DNA from 2 places in the Streptomyces sp. MK7 genome. Region 1 is predicted to be linked to the other one. Evidence: predicted binding sites of a transcription regulator. Region 1 holds the regulator's gene; the other holds the start of a gene.
What was found. The regulator HspR, encoded in region 1, represses chaperone genes until heat shock. The targets are predictions, from matches to a motif close to TTGAGNNNNNNNNNCTCAA.

Region 1 (9,375 bases):
CGGCGCCCCCTACGAGACCGCCGCCGACGGCATCACCAGCATCCAGCACTCCATCGCCAAACTGCTCGTCGAGGGCCACGTCGACGAGGCCATCGCCCGTCGTCTGGGCATGAACGTGCGCACCTGCCGGGCCCACATAGCCAAACTCGCGGGCGCCCTGGGCAGCGGCAGCCGCGCCCAGCTCGGCTATCTCATCGCCCAGTCCGGGATCCTGCAGCAGGAGGAGCGCTGAACGGCGGGGAGGCGGAGGCCGCAGGCGCGGCGGGCGCCACCCGCACGGACGCGGGAGGCCACCGGGAGCACCCCCCGGACCGCCTGTGCGCGGCGGGCTCGGCGCTGTACGAACGCGCCCTGCGCGAGGGAGGGGTGGCGGCCGAGGACGCGAACCGTGCGCCGTGCCTGGTCGACTTCGGCCTGCTGCACCCCGCCGTCGACGACCTGGGCCGCCTGGAACCGCTCGCCCCCGCCACCGCCCTGCACCGTCTGCTGCGCACCGCCGAGGAGCGCGTCGCCGCCGAACGGCGGCGGCAGGAGCGGCTGGCCAGGACGTTCGAACCGCTCCTGCGGATCGGGGACCCGCGCGCCGGGACCGCCGACACGCCCGGGCTGAGGATCCTCAGCGGTACCGCGCGGATCAACCTGGCCATCACCGAGGCCATGGCCGAGGCGACCCGGGAGATGCTGTGCATCCAGCCCAGCGCCCACTACGGCAGCGGGCGCGGTGAGGCCGCGCAGGCCGTCGCCATGGGCCGCGACCAGGCCCTGCTCGACCGCGGCGCCCGCATCCGCACCCTCTACCAGCACACCCAGCGTCACGCTCCGCTCGTCCTCGCCCGCTACGAGCGGCTGCGCGGCGACGCGGAGGCCCGCACCCTGGACGAGCTCACCGACCGCCTCCTCGTCATCGACCGCGCGGTCGCCCTCATCCCCGCCAACGAGGACGGCACGCTCGCCCTCGAAGTGCGCCACCCCGCGCTGATCTCCTACTTCGTCACCACCTTCGACCGGCTGTGGCGGCTGGCCACCCCCATGTACCCGCAGAGCGTCCAGCGGCCGCCGGCCGGCGGCGTCACCCCCCGCCAGCGCGCCATCGCCGGCCTGCTGGTGGAGGGGCACACCGACGCCGTCATCGCCGAGCGGCTGGGCATGAACGTACGCACCGCGCGGGAGCACATCGCCAAGCTGGCCGCCTGGCTGGGCAGCACGAGCAGGGCCCAGCTCGGCTATCTCATCGCGCGATCCGGGATCCTTGACCAGGAACACTGAGCGGGACGGGACCGGAGGTGCCCGGCGGGCCGTCCAGGCCGGCCTGGGCGATCCGGACGCCCAGCTGCGTACGGCTGGCCGCGCCCAGCGTCTCCGACAGACGGGCGATGTGCGCACGGCAGGTGCGCACGCTGATGCCCAGCCGCTCGGCGATCACCGCGTCCTGGTGGCCCTCCGCCAGCAGCGCGGCGATGGACCGCTCGCGGTGGGAGATGCCCTCGATACCGGTGTCGGGCAGCGGCGCGGTCAGCGGGATCGCCAGCCGCCACAGCCGTTCGAAGACCGTCACCAGGTACTCCACCAGCGCCGGGTGGCGCAGCTCCAGCGCCATCGTGCGGTCGGCGTTGGCGGGGATGAAGGCGACCGTGCGGTCGAACAGGATCAGCCGGTCGATCACCTCGTCCAGCGTCCGCGCCTCGACCGCGTCGCCCATCAGCTCCAGGTAGTTCAGCAGCCCCTGGCCGTGCCGGGCCACATGCGTGTACAGGTCGCGCATGCGCACCCCCCGGCCGCGCAGCGCCAGCGCCCGGTGCAGGCCCTCCGACAGCTCGTGCTCGCGGCGGATGCCGCCGGGCTGGACGGTCAGCACCTCCGCCCGGCACGCCTCCGTCGCCTCGTCCATGGCCGCCTGGATGCGGGACAGGCCGTCCAGGACGCGGATCGCCGTGCCCTCGGCCGCGGCCCGGTGCTGCTGGACCCGGCTGCCCAGGCCCGCGTACCGCTCGAAGGCCGCCACCGCCGAGCCCACCCGCCGGTGGCTCTCGCTGACCTCCTCGTACATCCCGCGCAGCAGGCGGGTCATGACCTCCTGCGGCGCGGTCGGCACCAGGTAGTCCATGTCGTCGGGGTCCGGGTGCAGCAGGGCCAGTTCGAGCAGACAGGGCACTGGATCGGCGTCCCGGCGCGGCACCCGTCCGCGCCGTACGGCCCGGGAATACACGCGATCCCCGGCCTCACACAGTCGGTCGGCACCGTGTGGATGTTCCTGAGTTCCGCGCCCGGCCATGCCCCATCACACCCCCGGCTTCCGCGTCTTCGCAGCGCAACTATGCGCGGCCCGGACCGGCTGTGCAACACGGCTCCCCGCGCCCCGGACACCGGAAACGGCCGGTATCACCCGGTGTGCACCGGGCTCTCGGAGGGCGTGGCGTGTCACGGACGGCCGGCCGGGGTGCGGCCGGCACGGACGAGTCCTACTTCAGCTTCGCGGCCGCGCAGGCGGACTTGTACGGGGCGGTGCAGATCTCGGACACCTTGTAGATGCCGTCGGCCACGACCGTGTCCTGGATGTTGCCCTTGGTCAGGGCGACGACGGGCACCAGCTGCGCGGGAATGCCCTTCTGGGTGGCGTTGGCGACCTTGTCCCGGGTCAGGGCGTCGAACTGGATGTCCTTGCCCTGGACCTTGGCGATGGCCATCTCGGCGGCGTTCTCCGCCTCCGTCGGATAGGACTTGTACACGCTCATGTACTGCTCGCCGGTCAGGATCCGCTGCACCGCGTCGAGTTCGGCGTCCTGGCCGGTGACCGGGGGCAGCTTGGAGACGCCCGCGGCCTTGAGGGCCTTGATGATGCCTCCCGCCAGACCGTCGTTGGCCGAGTAGACACCGGCGATGTTGTTCTTGCCGATCTCGCTGATCGCCTGGGCCATGTTGGCCTGGGCGTTCTCCGGCTTCCAGTCCTTGGTGTCGTAGGACTTGGCGATCGTCACCTTGCCGTTCAGCTGGTTGAGGGCGCCCTGCTTGAACTGCTTGGCGTTCGGGTCGGTCGGCGAGCCGTTCATCATGACGATCTTGTCGGAGCTGTCCACCCCCGAGCCCAGCGCCTCCAGCAGCGAGCGGCCCTGCACCTCGCCGACCAGCTCGTTGTCGAAGGAGATGTACGCGTCGATCGGACCCTCGGCGAGCCGGTCGTAGGCGATGACCGGGATGCCCGCGTCCTTGGCCTTCTTCACCTGGGCGGCGATGGCGTGCGAGTCGACGGCGTCGAGCAGGATGACGTCGACCTTCTCGTCGATCATCCGCTGCATCTGGTCGGCCTGCTTGGAGGCGCTCGCGCCGGCGTTGGCGTAGTCCACCACGCCCTGCTTCTTGGTCAGCTCGGCGACCTTGCTCCTGATGATGGGGGCGTCGAACTTGTCGTAGCGGGTGTTGGCGGTCTCCGGCAGCAGCAGACCCACCTTCACGTCGTTGCCCTTGGTCGGGCTCGCGTCGGCGCTGCTCCCTGAATCACCGAGCGCCCCGCAGGCGGTCAGCGAGAAGGTCAGCGTGGGCGCGGCCACGGCTATGGCGATACGACGCATCGAGGTGCTCACTTCTGGTGCCTTCCGGACGAGGGCGCAGCATTGCGACCCAGGTGACTGAAAAGCCAACGCGGAGGCGCCCACCGCCGTCAAGCGGAACCACTTAACGAGATGACAACACCACGCTCCGCTTTCTGCGTGAAGAGCCTGCGAACCCTCACCGAACCCTCTCCAAACGCCCTTTACGGACCCTCCATCCAACGAACGTTCATCGGCCGGCAAAGATCCGTACAACCGGCCGGGCGTGCGAGCGGACGCACAACCGACCGAACGAACTCGGCCAGGCACCGCCCTGTGCGACCGCGCCCAGGCACGGCGAAGGGGCGGGAGGCGGTCCTGTCCCCAGGCACGGCGAAGGGGCGGGAGGCGGTCCTGTCCCCAGGCATGGCGAAGGGCCGGGAGGCGGTCATGAGGCGGTCATGCCTCCCGGCACGGCGAGGGGCCGGAAGGCGGTCATGAGGCGGTCATGCCTCCCGGCACGGCGAGGGGCCGGAAGGCTGTCTGCCTCCCGGCCCCTGGTTCCGCGCGTGTGCGGCCCGCGCAGGCCCGCCGGGCCGTCAGTCCGGCTGCTGCCGCTTCGGGCGCCAGACGACCAGGGCGCTGGTCTGCTGGACCTCCTGGTACGGGACCAGGTCGCGGCGGTAGGAGGCGTGGACGGCGGCCTCGCGCTGGCGCATCGTGGCCGCGGCGCCCTCCAGAGCGGCCTGCAGTTCCGCGACCCGGGACTGCAACGCGGCGACCTGGTTCTCCAGTTCGATGATCCGCTTGATGCCGGCCAGGTTGATTCCCTCGTCCTGCGACAACTGCTGCACCTGACGGAGCAGTTCGATGTCGCGGGCCGAGTAGCGGCGGCCCCGGCCGGCGGTACGGTCGGGCGACACCAGGCCCAGCCTGTCGTACTGACGGAGGGTCTGCGGGTGCAGTCCGGACAGCTGAGCGGCAACGGAGATGACGTACACCGGTGTGTCTTCCGTCAGTTCGTACGGGTTGCGACGGCGCCCGTCCATCTCCCTCATGCTCCCTTCGCGGCCTCGAACAGCTCCGCCCGCGGGTCCTCGCCCGCGGTCGCCTCGCGATACGCCTCCAGCGCGTCACGAGCCTTCCCCGACAGGTCCTTGGGGACACGCACCTCCACGGTGACCAGCAGGTCCCCGCGAGTGCCGTCCTTGCGGACCGCGCCCTTGCCACGGGCCCGCATCGTACGGCCGTTCGGCGTGCCCGGAGGCAGCTTCAGCGTCACCGGCGGCCCGCCGAGCGTGGGCACCCGGACCTCGCCGCCGAGCGCGGCCTCCGGATACGTCACCGGCACGGTGACCGTGAGGTTGTCGCCCCGGCGCCCGAAGACCGGGTGCTCGCCGACGTGCACCACCACGTACAGGTCGCCCGCCGGTCCGCCGCGCTCGCCCGGGGCGCCCTTGCCGCGCAGTCGGATGCGCTGCCCGTCGTTCACCCCCGCCGGGATGCGGACCTGCATCGTCCGGGACGACTTGGCGCGCCCCGAGCCGTTGCAGACCTCGCACGGGTTCTCCGCGATCAGCCCGCGGCCCTTGCAGTCCGGGCACGGGTCGGTCAGCGAGAAGCCGCCGCCCGAGCCGCGCGCCACCTGGCCGGTGCCGACGCAGGTCGGGCAGACCCGCGGCGTGCCGTTCTTGTCGCCGGTGCCCGAGCAGGCCTTGCACGGCTGCTGGCTGGACATCCGCAGCGGCACCGTGGCGCCCTCGATGGCCTCCGTGAAGCTCAGCGTGACCTCGGACTCGACGTCCTGGCCGCGCCGCGGCTGGGTGCGCGTGCCGGCGCCCGCGCCACCACGGTTGAACAGGCCCCCGAAGACGTCACCGATTCCGCCGCCGAAGCCGCCGCCGCTCTGGGCGCCGCCTCCGAAGAGGTCGCCCAGGTCGAAGTTGAAGGAGCCGCCGCCCGCCCCCGGCCCGGGGCGGAAGCCACCGTTGCCGAACAGGGTGCGGGCCTCGTCGTACTCCTTGCGCTTCTTGGGGTCGCCGAGCACGTCGTTCGCCTCGGAGATCTCCTTGAAGCGCTCCTCGGCCTTGGCGTTGCCCTTGTTGGCGTCCGGGTGGAACTCGCGGGCGAGCTTCCGGTACGCCTTCTTGATCTCGGCCTCGGTGGCGTCCTTGGGGACGCCGAGGACCTTGTAGTAGTCCTTCTCGATGAAGTCCTTGGTGCTCATCCCCGACGTCCCTCCTCTCCTGCGCCGTCACTCACGACGCCCCCGGCGACCATGGCACCCGCGGCTGCCGTGGTGCCTATGGCGCCTTCGCCGTCAGCCCTCCTCAGGGCCACCACTGTCCTTGCCCTCACCGGCGTCGCCGGCCTCACCCTGCGCGTCGCCCTTGGCCTTGCCGGACTCCTCGGCCGGCTTGACCGTCTGGGCGCCCGGCTGGGGCTCGGCCACCGCCACCCGCGCGGGGCGGATGGTGCGCTCGCCGATCCGGTACCCGGGCTGCAGGATCGCCACGCACGTCGTCTCGGTGACGTCAGGCGCGTAGGAGTGCATCAGCGCCTCGTGGACCGTCGGGTCGAAGGGCTCGCCCTCCTTGCCGAACTGCTGCAGTCCCATCTTGGCCGCCACGGTCTCCAGCGACTCGGCGACGGACTTGAAACCGCCCACCAGTTCGCCGTGTTCCCGCGCGCGCCCGATGTCGTCGAGCACGGGCAGGAGCTCGGTCAGGAGGTTCGCGATGGCGATCTCCCTGACCGCGACCCGGTCGCGCTCGACCCGGCGGCGGTAGTTCTGGTACTCGGCCTGGAGCCGCTGGAGGTCCGCCGTGCGCTCGCCGAGCGCCGTACGCACCTGGTCCAGCTGGGCCGTCAGACCGGCCGACTGAGCGGCGTCCCCGGCCGGGGCCGCCCCCTCCTCCTTGGCGGAGGAGGCGGCCTTCGGCTCGGCGTCGTCGGAGGTGGCGCCGGAGGGGACGTCGGGCTGCTGCTCGTCGAAGCCCGGGGTCTCCTCCGTCACGCGGCACCGTCCTTGCGCTCGTCGTCGACGATCTCGGCGTCCACCACGTCGTCGTCGGCCTTCGCCTGGCCGGCACCGGCGTCACCGGCACCGCCCGCGGCCTGCGCGGCCTGGGCGTCGGCGTACATCGCCTGGCCGAGCTTCTGGGAGACGGCGGCGACCTTCTCCGTGGCGGTGCGGATCTCGGCGGTGTTGTCACCTTCGGCGGAGTCGCCCTTGAGCTTCTCCTTCAGCTCGGCGACGGCGGACTCCACCTCGGTCTTGATCTCGCCCGGGACCTTGTCCTCGTTGTCCTTGAGGAACTTCTCGGTCTGGTAGACGAGCTGCTCGCCCTGGTTGCGGGTCTCGGCGGCCTCGCGGCGCTTGTGGTCCTCCTCCGCGTAGCGCTCGGCCTCCTCGCGCATGCGGTCGACCTCGTCCTTCGGCAGCGAGGAGCCGCCGGTGACGGTCATCTTCTGCTCCTTGCCCGTGCCCAGGTCCTTGGCGGTCACGTGCATGATGCCGTTGGCGTCGATGTCGAAGGAGACCTCGATCTGCGGGACACCGCGCGGGGCCGGCGGCAGGCCGGTCAGCTCGAACATGCCGAGCTTCTTGTTGTACGCGGCGATCTCGCGCTCGCCCTGGTAGACCTGGATCTGCACCGACGGCTGGTTGTCCTCGGCCGTGGTGAAGATCTCCGAGCGCTTGGTCGGGATCGTGGTGTTGCGCTCGATCAGCTTGGTCATGATGCCGCCCTTGGTCTCGATGCCGAGGGACAGCGGGGTGACGTCGAGCAACAGGACGTCCTTGACCTCACCCTTGAGGACACCGGCCTGGAGCGAGGCGCCGATGGCGACGACCTCGTCCGGGTTCACACCCTTGTTGGCCTCCTTGCCGCCGGTCAGCTCCTTGACGAGGTCGGCGACGGCGGGCATACGGGTGGAGCCACCGACGAGGACGACGTGGTCGATCTCGTTGATGGAGATGCCGGCGTCCTTGATGACGTTGTGGAACGGCGTCTTGCAGCGCTCCAGAAGGTCCGCGGTCAGCTGCTGGAACTGGGCGCGGGTGAGCTTCTCGTCCAGGTGCAGCGGGCCCTCGGCGGAGGCGGTGATGTAGGGCAGGTTGATCGAGGTCTCGGTGGACGAGGACAGTTCGATCTTGGCCTTCTCCGCCGCCTCACGCAGACGCTGGAGGGCCATCTTGTCCTTGGACAGGTCCACACCGTGGCCGGACTGGAACTGCTTGACCAGGTAGTCGACGACGCGCTGGTCCCAGTCGTCACCACCGAGGTGGTTGTCACCGTTGGTGGCCTTCACCTCGACGACGCCGTCGCCGATCTCCAGCAGCGAGACGTCGAAGGTGCCGCCACCGAGGTCGAAGACCAGGATGGTCTGGTCGTCCTTGTCGAGGCCGTACGCCAGGGCGGCGGCCGTCGGCTCGTTGACGATGCGCAGCACGTTCAGACCGGCGATCTCGCCGGCCTCCTTGGTGGCCTGGCGCTCGGCGTCGTTGAAGTACGCCGGGACGGTGATGACCGCGTCGGTCACCTTCTCGCCCAGGTAGGCCTCGGCGTCCCGCTTCAGCTTCTGCAGCACGAACGCGCTGATCTGCTGCGGGTTGAAGTCCTTGCCGTCGAGGTTGATCTTCCAGTCGGTGCCCATGTGGCGCTTGACCGACCGGATGGTCCTGTCGACGTTGGTGACGGCCTGACGCTTGGCCACCTCGCCGACCAGCACCTCGCCGTTCTTGGCGAAGGCGACGACGGACGGCGTGGTCCTGGCGCCCTCGGCGTTGGTGATGACGGTGGGCTCGCCGCCCTCCAGAACGCTGACGACGGAGTTAGTCGTGCCCAGGTCGATGCCGACCGCACGTGCCATGGTGAATTCCTCCAGCTGACTTGAGTGGAACGGACTCAAGTGTGCACGACACATGCATCCGGGTCAACAGACCTGAGTCAGCCGGACTCAACTCTTATCCATCCCTTACACGCAAGGACTCTCTGAGCTGCGAAAACGAGGACCGCCGGGATGGCGGCGCGGGATATTCAGGTTGACGAGCAGGACGGGGAGTGAAGATCTGCGAGGCGCACTCCGGCCGGTTCTGCGTCATATGCGTGTGGTGCGGAGTCCCGAGGGCGTGGGGCGCGGGAGCGGGCGGGGAGGCGCGGAGCGCCCGGAGCGGGCCGGGGCTGCGCAGCCCTTCGGAGGGGGATACGACCGCGGGGGTGCGCGAAGTTCCCGGATCGGCGGCCGCCCGGGCCCCGGTGCCGTACGGATCGGCGGGGCGGGGGCGGGACCGGGTGGCCGTGCCGTACCCGCCGTACTCCTCGACCGTACGCGAACGGGTGGCCGTGGCGTAGTCCCCGGCCACCGGGCGCGACCGCGTGCCGGTGCCATGGCCCTCGGCCCCCGCGCGCGACCGGGTGGCAGTGGCGTGCGTCCCGGTCGTGGCGGACCTGGTGGCCGTGCCGTGGAGTTCGGTGGGGCGGCGCGGACCGTACACCCGTACGCACAACAGGCCGAGGACGGCCGCCAGGACCGCGCCCGCCAGCCACAGCCCGCCCGCCGGCGCCAGCCAGCCCGTGTGGACCAGGGCGCCGACCAGGACCGCGGCGAACGTCCCGGCGCCGAGCACGACGGTCGCGCCCGGCGGAGTGAGCCCCAGCCGGCGCAGCCGGTGGGCGAGGTGGTCGGGGCCGCGGCGGTGGACCGGGCGTCCCGCCAGCCGCCGGGAGAGGACGACGAGGACGGCGTCGGCGGTCGCCATGGCGGTGAGCGCGAACAGCACGGCCACGGTGGAGGCGGCGTCGTACCCGGTGCGGACCAGCACCGCAGCGGCGGCCAGCACGAACCC
Region 2 (9,375 bases), on a different contig from region 1:
CAGGCCGGTGACCGGGCTGATCACGGTCTGGGTGGAACGGGGCACGTTCAGGGCGGCGAGGAGCAGCCCGCGGGCGGCGGCGGCCTGCTGCACGGCGGTGTCGAGCTCGGCGAGGGCGTGCGTCCCGGAGCCCGCGCGCGGGGGCATCTGCTCGGCCAGCTGTTCGGCGAGCTTGTGCAGCTCGGCGATGGTGGCGGAGTACGCCTGGTGGGCCTGGAGGGCGGTGCTCTGGCCGGTGAGCGCCGAGCGCCGCACGGCGGCGATGCCGTCCAGGTCCTGGCGCAGCCAGGCGGGGGTGTCGGTGGCGGTACGCAGCTCCTCGACCTGGCGGTCCACGCGGGTGCTGCGCTGTTCCGAGGGCGCCTTGGTCTTCGGGCGGCCGGCCGCGACGTAGGAGGTGACCTCGTCGCGTTCGTCGGCGAGCGCGTGGGCCAGGGCGAGGGCGTCCTGGGTCTGCCCGGCGAGCGTGACCAGATCCTGGGAGTCGCTCAGCTGCCCGGACGCGGCGATCACGGAGGGGGCGCCCGCCCCGGCCACGGCCGCGGCCACCACGGCGACGGCGGCGATGAGGCGGTTGCGTACATGGGTCGGGCGTCCCTTGCCCACCGGGGCGGCGGGCCGGGTGGTGGCGGAGGGGGTGCCGGGCGTCTTCTCCGGGCTCCTCCCGGTGGCCGTCTGCCTGCCTGTGCGCCGAGGCCGCTTCTTCTGCACCGGTGCTCGCATTCCTGTACTCGTGTACTCATGGGCCCGGGTGGCGCGCCGTCACCTGGTGCGACTGGTGCGTACACCCTCCCCCGGCTCTCGGCTGCGCCCGAGCAGGGGACCTGCGTCGGTTTCCGACCCTCCCAGTGCCGGTGGGCAGTGGGCCCGCATCGTCCGACCGGCCACCCGAAGGAGTGAACATCGGAGGGGAGTTGGCGGGCAAGTTCCCGTGGCGTGTGCGCGCGACGCGTACGGCGGGCCGGTTGGACGTCGGCGGCAGGCTTTGGCAGTATTCGCCGCCACGCCTTCCCGGAGCGCTCCATTCCCTCCCAAACCAGGCGGCCGACCTGCGCTGCTGCATCAATTCCAAGGTGATTGGCCGTCTTTGGCGAACCATGTGAAGGCCTCGTGCAGACTGGCCGGATGCGTATGGAGGTTGTTTCGGAGCCGGGCGGTCCGGGCCGCCCGAACGAGGACTTCGCCGCCGTCGGAGTACCCGCTTCCGGGCAGGGAGGCTGCCTTGTCGCCCTGGACGGGGTGACACCGCCGAGGACGGAGACGGGCTGTCTGCATTCGGTCCCCTGGTTCACCGCACGACTCGGCGGCGCTCTGACCGAACTGACCGTTTCCTGCCGAGATCTGACACCGACGGAGATCCTCGCGCGGGCCATCGCACGAACCGCCGAGGCGCACGCGATCACTTGTGACCTTTCTCACCCGCGCACGCCCCAGGCAACCGTGGTGCTCGCCCGCTGGTCGGCCGCGACCGTGGAGTACCTGGTGCTGTCCGACTCGGTGCTCCTGCTGGAGTCCGCGGACGGCTCGGTCGTGCCCGTCCTGGACGACCGGCTGGCCCGCCTTCCCCGGGCCGTGCTCGCCTCCGACGCGCTCGTCGACGCCACGCTGCGCAACAAGGAGGGCGGCTTCTTCACCGCGGCGGCGGACCCCTCGGTGGCGGAGCGGGCCGTGACGGGTGCCGTGCCGGCCGACGAGGTCCGCGCCCTGGCGGCGCTCACGGACGGGGCCGCGCGGTGGGTGGAGAAGTTCCACGAGGGCGACTGGGCGCAGTGCCTCCGCCTGGTGCGCAAGGAGGGCGCGCGAGCGCTGGTGGACCGCGTACGGGCCCTGGAGACGGCGGACCGTCAGGAGCGGGCGTGGCTCGGGCGGAGCAAGACGCACGACGACGCGACGGTGGTGTTCGTGGAGCCGTGAGGAGCGAAGGGCCGGCGGGGCGGCGACGCCGCCTGCGCGGCGCGCGCCGGGGCCACCACCCCGCTACTTGTCGTGCTTGGCCATGACGCCGTTCAACTCGTGCAGCAGCCGTGCCAGTTCCGCCACCTCGCCGCGGTCCCAGTGGGCGAGCCGCCGGCCGTAGCGCGCCCGGCGGGCCTCACGTACCCGGCCGACGCGGCTCCGGCCCTCCCGGGTGAGGGCCACCAGCCAGGCCCGCCCGTCCGCGGGATCGGGCTCACGGGCGATCAGGCCGAGCTCCTCCAGGGCGCGCAGCTGGCGGGACATGGTGGCCTTGCCGACACCGATGTAGGCGGCGAGCTCCGTGGCGCGCTGGCTGCCGCACTCCTCCAGACGGATCAGCAGCCCGTACGCGGAGGACTCAAGGTCCGGGTGGACCTCGCGGGCCATCTCGCCCTGGCTGGCCCGGGCGCGCCGCAGCAGCACCGTCAGTTCCCGCTCCAGGGCCAGGAACTCGCGGTCCACACCAGTGGACGAGGCATCACCGGATGCGGCGTCCCGTCCGTCGCCTCTTGCGTCTTCGTGCACGTCAGCCCCTGCCTCGGAGTTTTCCCGGTCCTGAAGGTTTCCGCCCGTCGCCGCCATCGCCGCAGCCGGGTCAGTATTTCGCAGGCGTAGACCAACGCCGGCCCCCGGCCCCTCTTCCCAGGGTGCGTCTACGTGCGTGGCTTCGATGCCAGGCACGGATGACATGCCCACGACATGACTGTTCCCGGCGGGTCTACCGTGACCCGCTCTTCCCTTGTGCAACGGTGGGCATGCCCCCCGTTTCCCCCACCGAGCACCACCGACCTTCGGAGGCACGTCATGCCCGTGCACAGATCCGGAACGGCCCGCGCGCAGCGGCTCACCGTCGCGGGAGCCCTGCTCGCAGCGTTCTCGGTCTTCTTCACCGTCCCGTCCTCGGCCGACACCACCCCAGCCCGCGGCTCCGCGTACATGGGCATGGGCGTCCTGGCGCACGACGGCAGCAGCGGCACGCCCGCCGCCGCCGACGCCACCCCAGCCCGCGGCTTCCCGTACATGGGCATGGGCGTCCTGGCGTACGTCGGCAGCAGCGGCATGTTCGCCGGCGCCGACGCCACCCCAGCCCGCGGCTTCCCGTACATGGGCATCGGCGTCCTGGCGCACAACAGCCGCAGCGGGACGCCCACCAGCGCCGTCTCCACCCGGACCGAGGGCGTCGACGTCGCCAGCTACCAGGGCAACGTCGCCTGGCCCACCCTGTGGAACAGTGGCGTGCGGTGGGCCTACACGAAGGCGACGGAGGGGACCTACTACACCAACCCCTACTTCGCGCAGCAGTACACCGGCTCGTACGCCGTCGGCATGATCCGCGGCGCGTACCACTTCGCGACCCCGGACACCACCAGCGGCGCCACCCAGGCCAACTACTTCGTGGACCACGGCGGGGGCTGGTCCCGTGACGGCAAGACCCTGCCGGGCGCCCTCGACATCGAGTGGAACCCCTACGGCGCCGCCTGCTACGGCAAGTCCGCCAGCGCGATGGTCAGCTGGATCACCGACTTCCTCAACACCTACAAGGCGCGCACCGGCCGTGACGCCGTCATCTACACGGCCACCAGCTGGTGGACCCAGTGCACCGGCAACTACGGCGGCTTCGCCGCCAAGAACCCCCTGTGGATCGCCCACTACGCCTCGACGGTGGGCACCCTGCCGGCGGGCTGGGGCTACTACACGATGTGGCAGTACACGTCGTCCGGCCCGACGGTCGGTGACCACAGCAAGTTCAACGGCGGGTTGGACCGGGTGCAGGCCTTGGCCAAGGGCTGACCTCGATCTCCGAGCGCGTACGGCGAAGGCCCGGGTCTCCCTCACGGGACCCGGGCCTTCCCTCATCCGGCAGCGTCCGTCACGCCGCTACCGGAATCTCGGGCTCCGCGCCGTTCACGGCCGGCGCGAGGGCCAGTTCCAGGACCTGGCGGACGTCGGTGACGGCGTGGACGTCGAGCTTGTCCAGCACCTCGGCCGGGACGTCGTCCAGGTCGGGCTCGTTGCGCTTGGGAATGATCACGGTGGTGACCCCGGCCCGGTGCGCCGCGAGCAGCTTCTGCTTGACGCCGCCGATGGGCAGGACGCGGCCGGTCAGCGAGACCTCGCCGGTCATCGCCACGTCCGTGCGGACCAGGCGGCCCGACAGGAGCGAGGCGAGCGCGGTCGTCATGGTGATGCCCGCGCTCGGGCCGTCCTTGGGGACCGCGCCCGCCGGGAAGTGGATGTGCACACCCCGGTCCTTCAGATCGCCCACCGGCAGCTCCAGCTCGGCGCCGTGGCTGCGCAGGAAGCTCAGCGCGATCTGCGCGGACTCCTTCATCACATCGCCCAGCTGACCGGTCAGGGTCAGGCCCGCCGCGCCCGTCTCCGGGTCGGCCAGGGACGCCTCCACGAAGAGCACGTCGCCGCCGGCCCCGGTGACCGCCAGACCCGTCGCCACACCGGGGACGGCCGTACGGCGCTCGGCCGGGTCCTGGGCGGACTCGGGCACGTGGTGCGGGCGGCCGATCAGGCCGCGCAGATCCGCCTCGGTGACGGCGAACGGCAGGGTCCGCTCCCCCAGTTCGTGCTGGGCCGCCACCTTGCGCAGCAGCCGCGCGATGGACCGCTCCAGGGTGCGCACGCCCGCCTCGCGGGTGTACTCGCCGGCGAGCCTGCGCAGCGCGCTCTCGTCGATCGTGACCTCGGCCTTGTCCAGGCCGGCCCGCTCCAGCTGGCGCGGGAGCAGGTGGTCGCGCGCGATGACGACCTTCTCGTCCTCGGTGTACCCGTCCAGGCGGACGATCTCCATCCGGTCGGCCAGGGCCTCCGGGATGGCCTCCAGGACGTTGGCCGTGGCCAGGAAGACGACGTCCGACAGGTCGAGTTCGACCTCCAGGTAGTGGTCCCGGAAGGTGTGGTTCTGCGCCGGGTCCAGGACTTCGAGCAGGGCCGCGGCCGGGTCGCCGCGGAAGTCGGAGCCGACCTTGTCGATCTCGTCCAGCAGGACCACCGGGTTCATCGAGCCGGCCTCCTTGATGGCGCGCACGATCCGGCCGGGCAGCGCGCCGACGTACGTGCGCCGGTGGCCGCGGACCTCGGCCTCGTCGCGGACGCCGCCGAGGGCGACCCGGACGAACTTCCGTCCCATGGCGTGCGCCACGGACTCGCCGAGCGAGGTCTTGCCGACACCGGGCGGTCCGACGAGGGCCAGGACGGCACCGCCGCGCCGCCCGCCGATCACGCCCAGGCCGCGGTCGCTGCGGCGCTTGCGCACCGCCAGGTACTCGGTGATCCGTTCCTTGACGTCCTCCAGGCCCGAGTGCTCGGCGTCCAGGACCGCCTTGGCGCCCTGGATGTCGTAGGCGTCCTCGGTCCGCTCGTTCCAGGGCATCTCCAGGACGGTGTCCAGCCAGGTGCGGATCCAGGAGCCCTCGGGGGAGGCCTCGGAGGCCCGCTCCAGCTTGTCGACCTCCTTGAGGGCGGCCTCGCGGACCTTCTCGGGCAGGTCGGCGGCCTCGACGCGGGCGCGGTAGTCGTCGGACTCATCGCCGTCGCTCTCGCCGTTGAGCTCGCGCAGTTCCTTGCGGACGGCCTCGAGCTGACGGCGCAGCAGGAACTCGCGCTGCTGCTTGTCGACGCCCTCCTGGACGTCCTTGGCGATGGTCTCGGCGACGTCCTGCTCGGCGAGGTGGTCGCGCAGTTGCTGGGTGGCGAGCTTCAGCCGGGCCACCGGGTCGGCGGTCTCCAGCAGCTCGATCTTCTGTTCGATGGTCAGGAAGGGTGAGTAGCCGGAGTTGTCGGCGAGCGCGGAGACGTCGTCGATGGCCTGTACCCGGTCCACGACCTGCCAGGCGCCGCGCTTGCGCAGCCAGGCGGTGGCCAGGGCCTTGTACTCCTTCACCAGTTCCGAGACCTGACCGGGCAGCGGGTCCGGCACGCTCGCGTCGATCCGCGTGCCCTCGACCCACAGCGCGGCACCCGGTCCGGTGGTCCCGGCGCCGATCCGCACCCGGCCGCGGCCGCGAATCAGGGCGCCCGGGTCGCCGTCGGCCAGCCGGCCGACCTGCTCGACCGTGCCCAGCACGCCGGTCTTCGCGTACGTCCCCTCGATGCGCGGCACCAGCAGCACTCTGGGCTTCCCGGGCTCCGACCGGGCGGCGGCCTGAGCGGCCTCCACCGCGGCCCGCACCTCGCTGTCGCTCAGATCCAGCGGGACCACCATCCCGGGCAGCACGACCTCGTCGTCAAGCGGCAGCACAGGCAGGGTGAGCGGTGTGAACGCTGCGGACTCAGCAGCCATGATCTCCCCTTCGGCAGTCAAGTTGAGTTACGTCGACTCAATGCATGAGCGACCTCGAATGTTCCCGGAGGCGTGTTCGCTCTGAGCGATCAACGAACGGGCGGCACGACGCGGCGCCGGCCAAGCACGGCCCTCCCCCAACTCCCCCGCGCGGTCCGCGATTCCCGCCCGGAGCCCGCGCCCCCTCCCGAAACCCGCGTGTCACCCGTAATCCATGTGGCCGTGCGGCGCGGTTCGGGCAGGATGGCCTCATGACCGCCTCGTACGAGACTCCCGTGGTGCTGGACCGTCGCGAGGGCCCTTACGGCGAGGTCGCGCTGCGCCGGCACGGCGAGTTGCTGCAGATCATCGCCAACGGCTGCTTCCTGATGGACACCTCGGACGGCCGTTCGGAACGGCTGCTGGTCGACGCCGCCCTCGCCGCACTGGACGGCAGGCCGCGTCCGCGCGTGCTGATCGGCGGTCTGGGCGTCGGCTTCTCGCTCGCGCACGCCGCCGCCGACCCGCGCTGGGGACGGATCACGGTGGTCGAGCGGGAGCCGGCGATCATCGGCTGGCACCGCCACGGTCCCCTCGCCGAGCTCACGGCGGCGGCCCTCGCCGACCCGCGCACCGATATCGTCGAGGCCGATCTCCTCGCTTACGTCAATGAGACATCCACCACGTTCGACGCGCTGTGCCTGGACATCGACAACGGCCCCGACTGGACGGTCACCGAGGGCAACGACGGTCTGTACACACCACCCGGACTGGCCGGGTGCGCAAGGGCATTGGCGCCCGGCGGGGTACTCGCGGTGTGGTCGGCCAGGCCGTCTCCGGAATTTGAAGGAACCTTGTGGAATGTCGGGTTCCAACAGGTGCGCACCGAAGAGATCCCCGTTGCCCGGGGCGTTCCGGACGTCGTGCACCTGGCCGTCCGCCCTGGATAGCAAAGCCACGGTGACTCCCCGTACGCTGCTTCCCTGACGCCGATCATTCAAGCGTCAATCGCAACCATGCGCAGTCAAGGAATCACCCCACGGATTCCGGAAGCACACCTCTCAGGGGCGGGCGATGGAGCAGACACATACCTCCCACAACGCGACGTCGGCCGGGCCGGGCGCACAGCGCCGGGTCCTGGTGGTCGAGGACGACCAGACCATCCTGGACGCCATCGCCACCCGCCTGCGCGCCGAGGGATTCCTCGTGCAAACGGCGGGCGACGGCCCGTCCGCGGTCGACACCGCCGAGGCCTGGCAGCCCGACCTGCTGATCCTCGACATCATGCTGCCCGGCTTCGACGGCCTGGAGGTCTGCCGCCGCGTGCAGGCCCAGCGGCCCGTGCCGGTGCTGATGCTCACCGCGCGGGACGACGAGACCGACATGCTGGTCGGGCTCGGCGTCGGCGCCGACGACTACATGACCAAGCCGTTCTCGATGCGGGAGCTGGCGGCGCGCGTGCACGTGCTGCTGCGCCGCGTGGAGCGGGCCGCCCTCGCCGCCGCGACGCCGCGCAGCGGCATCCTGCGCCTGGGCGAGCTGGAGATCGACCACGCGCAGCGCAGGGTGCGGGTGCGCAGCGAGGACGTCCACCTGACACCGACGGAGTTCGACCTCCTGGTGTGTCTGGCGAACACCCCGCGCGCGGTGCTCTCGCGCGAGCAGCTGCTGGCCGAGGTGTGGGACTGGGCGGACGCCTCCGGCACCCGGACCGTCGACAGCCACATCAAGGCGCTGCGCCGGAAGATCGGCGCCGAGCGGATCCGCACGGTGCACGGCGTGGGCTACGCGCTGGAGACGCCGACCCCATGAGCGACGGGCCGGCCGCACGGCGGACCCCGGGGGGACCCTGGGGGGACGTACGACCGTTCTCGATCAAGACCAAGCTGGGCGCGCTGGTCGTCATCTCGGTGCTGATCACCACCGGTCTGTCGATGATCGCGGTGCACACCAAGACCGAGCTGCGCTTCATCATGGTCTTCTCGATGATCGCCACGCTGCTCATCACCCAGTTCGTGGCCCATTCGCTCACCGCGCCGCTGGACGAGATGAACGCGGTGGCCCGGTCCATCTCGCACGGCGACTACACCCGCCGGGTGCGCGAGAACCGCCGGGACGAGCTGGGCGCGCTGGCCCAGACGATCAACCGCATGGCCGACGAGCTGGCCGCCCAGGACCGCCAGCGCAAGGAGCTCGTGGCGAACGTCTCGCACGAGCTGCGCACGCCGATCGCGGGCCTGCGCGCGGTGCTGGAGAACATCGTCGACGGGGTCACCGAGGCGGACCCCGAGACCATGCGTACGGCGCTGAAGCAGACCGAGCGGCTGGGCCGGCTGGTCGAGACGCTGCTGGACCTGTCGCGCCTGGACAACGGCGTCGTCCCGCTGAAGCTGCGGCGCTTCGAGGTGTGGCCGTATCTGTCGGGCGTGCTGAAGGAGGCCAACATGGTCGCCTCGGCGCGCGCCGAGATGGCTTCCGGCTCCGGGAGCCACACGCGTACGGACGTCCATCTGAGCCTCGACGTCTACCCGCCGGAGCTGACCGCGCACGCCGACCCGGAGCGCATCCACCAGGTGGTCGCCAACCTGATCGACAACGCGGTCAAGCACAGCCCGCCGCACGGCCGCGTGACGGTGAGGGCGCGGCGCGGTCCGCAGCCGGAGTCGCTGGCGCTGGAGGTCCTCGACGAGGGGCCCGGCATCCCCCGCTCCGAGTGGCACCGCGTCTTCGAGCGCTTCAACCGGGGCGCGGTGAGCCGGCCGCACGGCCCGGGCAGCGACGGCGGCACCGGGCTGGGCCTGGCGATCGCCCGCTGGGCCGTGGATCTGCACGGCGGCCGGATCGGCGTGGCCGAATCCGATCGCGGCTGCCGGATCCTCGTCACCCTTCCAGGGCTTCCCTCAGTTCAAAGTTGACGTAAAGTTCGACCGGAACCTCAAGATCCACGAGCCTGCCGGCGGTCCGGTCGCAGCTGGACACGTGTGATCAGGCGGGGGCCTGCGTCCGTACCCGGCCAGGCCCGGGTCCCGCCTTCCCCGTCGCGGGTGAACCACGCTTGTTTCCCGCCATTTCAAGCCCCGAAACGCAGCTTTCGATGTGACTTACACGACGATGAACGGGCCCGACCTGACCTTCCCGGTCCCGGG

Region 2: a site for HspR is predicted at 6,273-6,291, ahead of lon (endopeptidase La). Genes of this name have one in related genera too.

Annotation. Positions count from the first base shown of each region.
Region 1 is NZ_JAVACL010000001.1:170,013-179,387, forward strand. Features, by position in the region: gene R2S09_RS00725 (helix-turn-helix transcriptional regulator) at 1-232, shown strand, start outside; gene R2S09_RS00730 (helix-turn-helix transcriptional regulator) at 316-1,266, shown strand; gene R2S09_RS00735 (LuxR C-terminal-related transcriptional regulator) at 1,229-2,272, opposite strand; gene R2S09_RS00740 (substrate-binding domain-containing protein) at 2,460-3,566, opposite strand; gene R2S09_RS00745 (heat shock protein transcriptional repressor HspR) at 4,124-4,573, opposite strand; gene dnaJ (molecular chaperone DnaJ) at 4,579-5,751, opposite strand; gene grpE (nucleotide exchange factor GrpE) at 5,845-6,540, opposite strand; gene dnaK (molecular chaperone DnaK) at 6,537-8,399, opposite strand; partial or broken gene R2S09_RS00765 (MraY family glycosyltransferase) at 8,989-9,375, opposite strand, start outside.
Region 2 is NZ_JAVACL010000019.1:28,743-38,117, forward strand. Features, by position in the region: gene R2S09_RS21285 (nitrate- and nitrite sensing domain-containing protein) at 1-711, opposite strand, end outside; gene R2S09_RS21290 (protein phosphatase 2C domain-containing protein) at 1,126-1,914, shown strand; gene R2S09_RS21295 (MarR family winged helix-turn-helix transcriptional regulator) at 1,978-2,481, opposite strand; gene R2S09_RS21300 (lysozyme) at 2,761-3,747, shown strand; gene lon (endopeptidase La) at 3,827-6,250, opposite strand; gene R2S09_RS21310 (spermidine synthase) at 6,502-7,179, shown strand; gene R2S09_RS21315 (response regulator transcription factor) at 7,304-8,041, shown strand; gene R2S09_RS21320 (ATP-binding protein) at 8,038-9,144, shown strand.